2 regions of the Enterobacter sp. ECC_219_Taxon_10 genome follow, and region 2 is predicted to be linked to the other one. Evidence: predicted binding sites of a transcription regulator. Region 2 holds the regulator's gene; the other holds the start of a gene.
What was found. Region 2 encodes Fur, which represses iron uptake genes when iron is present. Its sites were predicted from a motif close to ATAATAATGAGAACNACTATCAA; they were not measured.
Positions count from the first base shown of each region.

Region 1: feoA (ferrous iron transporter A) is a predicted target of Fur. The motif match lies at 896-918, and genes of this name have one in related genera.

Region 1 covers NZ_CM178005.1:4,517,315-4,519,785, forward strand. The annotation lists gene AC4ICF_RS21600 (Tex family protein) at 1-620, shown strand, start outside; gene feoA (ferrous iron transporter A) at 959-1,186, shown strand; gene feoB (Fe(2+) transporter permease subunit FeoB) at 1,217-2,471, shown strand, end outside.
Region 2 covers NZ_CM178005.1:1,418,784-1,421,254, reverse strand. The annotation lists gene fldA (flavodoxin FldA) at 5-535, shown strand; gene fur (ferric iron uptake transcriptional regulator) at 826-1,272, shown strand; gene chiQ (ChiQ/YbfN family lipoprotein) at 1,365-1,691, opposite strand; gene chiP (chitoporin ChiP) at 1,739-2,471, opposite strand, start outside.

The DNA of each region.
Region 1 (2,471 bases), 1.8 Mb from region 2:
AAGCATACCCGGTTGTTGAGCGCATCCTGGCCGCTACTCAGCAGGCGCTTAAAGACCTGATGGGCGACAGCGGCGCCCTGCGCAACCTGAAAGCGGTGGACTTCACCGACGAAAAATTTGGCGTGCCTACCGTCACCGATATCATCAAAGAGCTGGAAAAACCGGGCCGCGATCCGCGTCCTGAGTTCAAAACGGCGACCTTTGCTGACGGCATCGAGACCATGAACGATCTCCTGCCGGGCATGGTGCTGGAAGGCGCGGTGACCAACGTCACCAACTTCGGCGCGTTTGTGGATATCGGCGTGCACCAGGACGGTCTGGTGCATATCTCGTCCCTTGCCGACAAGTTCGTTGAAGACCCGCACACCGTGGTCAAAGCGGGCGACATCGTGAAGGTGAAAGTGCTGGAAGTGGATCTGCAGCGCAAGCGTATCGCCCTGACCATGCGTCTGGACGAGCAACCGGGCGACACCAACGCGCGCCGTGGCGGCAACGGTGGAGGCCGCGAGCAGCAGCGTCCGGCCGCGAAAGCCGCAAAACCGCGCGGGCGTGATGCACAGCCTGCGGGCAATAGCGCGATGATGGACGCGCTGGCGGCCGCGATGGGTAAGAAACGCTAAGGCAACAACGCCCCCCTCACCCTAACCCTCTCCCCAAAGGGGAGAGGGAACTTTAACACCCTCGCCCCTTTGGGGAGAGGGCCGGGGTGAGGGGAATAAAACATCTCGAAATATATGAAACCGATTGCACAGCCATATTTAAACCACTAATTATCACCCCGTTAACAAATATCCCTCTTTTCATTTTCCCGGCAATTCAGCAAATATTGAGCAAGGTCAATCAGACCGCAAATTAATACGATTAACAACATCCCGTCACATTTTTATTATTGCTGATAAAAACTATTCTCATTATCATCGCAGTGTAGATTATTTAACCTCTCGTGGAATCAGGCATTATGCAATTCACTCCAGACAGTGCATGGAAAATTACCGGTTTTACCCGCGAAATTAGCCCGGCCTATCGGCAGAAGCTGCTGTCACTGGGCATGCTGCCCGGCTCATCATTCCAGGTCGTGCGCGTAGCGCCGTTGGGCGATCCTGTCCATATCGAAACCCGGCGCGTGAATCTGGTTCTGCGCAAAAAAGACCTCGCATTAATTGAAGTTGAATCTTTATCCCGTTAACAAGCCAGCGGTTTCGGTGGGTCTAATACAATGAAAAAATTAACTATTGGCTTAATTGGCAATCCTAATTCCGGCAAGACAACCTTATTTAATCAGTTAACCGGCGCGCGCCAGCGCGTGGGAAATTGGGCAGGCGTAACGGTTGAACGTAAAGAAGGTCAGTTCACGACAACGGACAATCAGGTGACCCTGGTCGACCTTCCCGGTACCTATTCCTTAACCACGATTTCATCCCAGACATCGCTCGATGAGCAAATTGCCTGCCACTACATTCTTGGCGGCGATGCCGATCTGCTGATCAACGTGGTCGACGCCTCTAACCTCGAACGAAACCTTTACCTGACGCTGCAGCTGCTGGAGCTGGGGATCCCCTGCATCGTGGCGCTCAACATGCTCGACATTGCAGAGAAACAAAAGCTGCGCATTGACGTCGATGCCCTCTCTGCGCGCCTTGGGTGCCCTGTCGTTCCGCTGGTCTCGACCCGCGCTCGCGGTATCGACGCGCTGAAGCTGGCGATTGACCGCCACGCGGGAAACCGCGACGTTGAGCTGGTGCACTACGCCCAGCCGCTGCTGCGCGAAGCCGATCTGCTGGCGCAGGAGATGGACAAAAATATGCCTGCGAAACAGCGTCTGTGGCTCGGCCTGCAGATGCTGGAAGGGGATATCTATAGCCGCGCCTATGCCGGACATGCGGCAGATAAGCTGGACGTGACCCTCGCCCGTCTCAGCGGCGAGCTGGACGACCCGGCGCTGCACATCGCCGATGCGCGTTATCAGGCCATTGCGTCAATTTGTGACGTGGTCAGCAATGCCCTTACCGCGGAACCCAGCCGCTTTACGGCGGCGGTGGATAAGATTGTGCTCAACCGCTTCCTCGGTTTGCCGATCTTCCTGCTGGTGATGTACGTGATGTTCCTGCTTGCCATTAACATTGGTGGCGCGCTCCAGCCGATTTTTGACGCGGGTTCTGTCGCCGTTTTCGTTCATGGTATTCAGTGGCTGGGTTACACCCTGCACTTCCCGGAATGGCTAACCATCTTCCTCGCTCAGGGGATCGGCGGCGGTATCAACACCGTGCTGCCGCTGGTGCCGCAGATCGGCATGATGTATCTGTTCCTCTCGTTCCTTGAAGATTCCGGCTACATGGCGCGCGCCGCGTTCGTGATGGACCGCCTGATGCAGGCGCTGGGTCTGCCGGGTAAATCCTTCGTCCCGCTGATCGTCGGCTTCGGCTGTAACGTGCCGTCGGTGATGGGCGCGCGCACCCTGGATGCGCCGCGTG
Region 2 (2,471 bases):
ACTCATGGCAATCATCGGCATTTTCTTCGGCAGTGATACCGGCAATACCGAAAATATCGCAAAAAACATTCAGAAACAGCTCGGTAAAGACGTTGCTGATGTGCATGACATCGCCAAGAGCAGCAAAGAAGATCTCGAGGGCTATGACATTCTGCTGCTGGGTATTCCAACCTGGTACTACGGTGAAGCCCAGTGCGACTGGGACGATTTCTTCCCGACGCTGGAAGAGGTGGACTTCAACGGGAAGCTGGTCGCACTGTTTGGCTGTGGCGATCAGGAAGACTATGCCGAGTACTTCTGTGACGCGCTGGGGACGATTCGCGACATCATTGAGCCGAATGGCGCGGTTATTGTTGGTCACTGGCCGACTGCCGGTTACCACTTCGAAGCCTCTAAAGGCTTGGCCGATGACGATCATTTTGTCGGTCTGGCCATTGACGAAGACCGTCAGCCTGAGCTTACGGCAGAGCGTGTAGAGAAGTGGGTTAAGCAGATCCGTGAAGAACTCCACCTGGACGATATTCTCAACGCCTGATTTTTTCTACGGCGCAACGCAGGTTGCGCCCGTTTTCCAGGTAAAACCGATTAAATTAATTGCTACAAACTTTTAACTTTTTCGCCCAGACCTGTACAATGTCTCCCTGGCAAAATGTGGTTTCCATTGAGCAAGTTTGTTGGTGATACCACGTTTTTATAAGCATATTTTGCCTGAGACTTGCAGTTTTCATTTAGGCATGGCAGTTCTATAATGAGACGCATTAACCCAGGTGCATTTTCTGTCACTTCCTTCAGAAGTGAATCGTTTAGCAACAGGACAGATTCCGCATGACTGACAACAATACCGCATTAAAGAAGGCTGGCCTGAAAGTAACGCTTCCTCGATTAAAAATCCTCGAAGTGCTTCAGGGTCCAGACAATCACCATGTCAGTGCGGAAGACCTTTATAAACGTCTTATCGACATGGGTGAAGAGATTGGGCTGGCCACCGTTTATCGCGTGCTGAACCAGTTTGATGACGCGGGCATTGTTACCCGTCATAATTTCGAAGGCGGTAAATCTGTATTCGAACTGACCCAGCAGCATCACCACGATCACCTGATCTGCCTCGATTGCGGCAAGGTCATTGAATTTAGCGATGATTCCATCGAAGCGCGTCAGCGTGAAATCGCAGCTCGTCACGGCATTCGCCTGACCAACCACAGCCTGTACCTATACGGTCACTGCGCTGAAGGGGATTGCCGCGAGAATGAACACGCTCACGACACAAAATAAGTTAGCGTTCATACTCTGAGCCAGCCGCGAGGTTGGCTTTTTTTTGCGTCAAAAAAGCCCGGTAAGCAAAGTGCCACCGGGCGTAAAGCAACTTATTTATTGTTATTGCGTATCTCGTTCCAGATCTTATCGCAACGCTTCGCCACTTCCTGATCGTTACCGGTTTTACGCGCCTGAATACAGGCCTGATAATCCATCACCCGAACGTTCTCCTGCGTCGCGAACTGCTCATGCGCTTTCTCTTTCTTCAACACATTCAGCACGCTCCGACAGGCTTCGATTTTCTCCGGCGATCCTTCCGCGGTATTAATACAGGCGCTATACGCCTCCTTCAGACGGGAATCCTCTTTTGGCGCCTGAGTCTGAGCGCACGCCACCAGCCCTGATGCCAGCAACGCGACGATTACGATTTTTTTCATCATGTGCAGTCTCCAGACCGGCGGGACTCAGCCCGCCGGTGTGCTCATCAGAAGATGGTGAATGGGGCGATAACCATGAATTTGACGTCACGTTCATCCTGGAAGATGTTGCCGTAACCGCCCGCATAGCTTGGAATATCGGAGTGGTTGTCATACTGGGTGAAGTGCAGCTTGAACATCGTGCCTTTCGCGCGGCCATCCTGCAGGGTATAGATAGCATCCAGGCTGTAGGAGGACTCTTTCAGGCGATAGTTAGGATCGTAGTAGGCATCCGGCGTCGCCATGTCTGCTGGTTTTGCGTCCCAGGCGTATGCGTAAGAAGCCCCCACCGCCCAGCCAGGCAGGTTCCAGTTTTTCAGGTCATACATGGCGCCGAAGAAGACCGCTTTCTCGCCGTCGGCGTTGAAGTCGGAGCGGTTATCCCACCAGATATCCAGACGACCGTTGGATGATGCATAGGTCGGGGTCATACGCTGCAGGAAGTAGCCCTGCTGCCCTTCCGCCTTCACCCATGTCCCTTCCAGACGCAAATCAACCTGACCGACTTTGTAGCCGAAGGTCAGCGCCTGAAGCCACGCGGTGCCGTTATAAATGTCATTTACGCTGCCATCGCTGACCTTATCGCGCGTACCGTAGAACTGGTAGCTGGTGCTCAGCGGGCTACCGGCGATATCAAATTTGTAGCTGGCTTTAGCAAAATACTGATCGATATAGCCTTCCGCCTGACCAAATGCGGCTTCCAGAACCAGATCGTTTTTAAAGTCGTACTTCGCGCCCAGC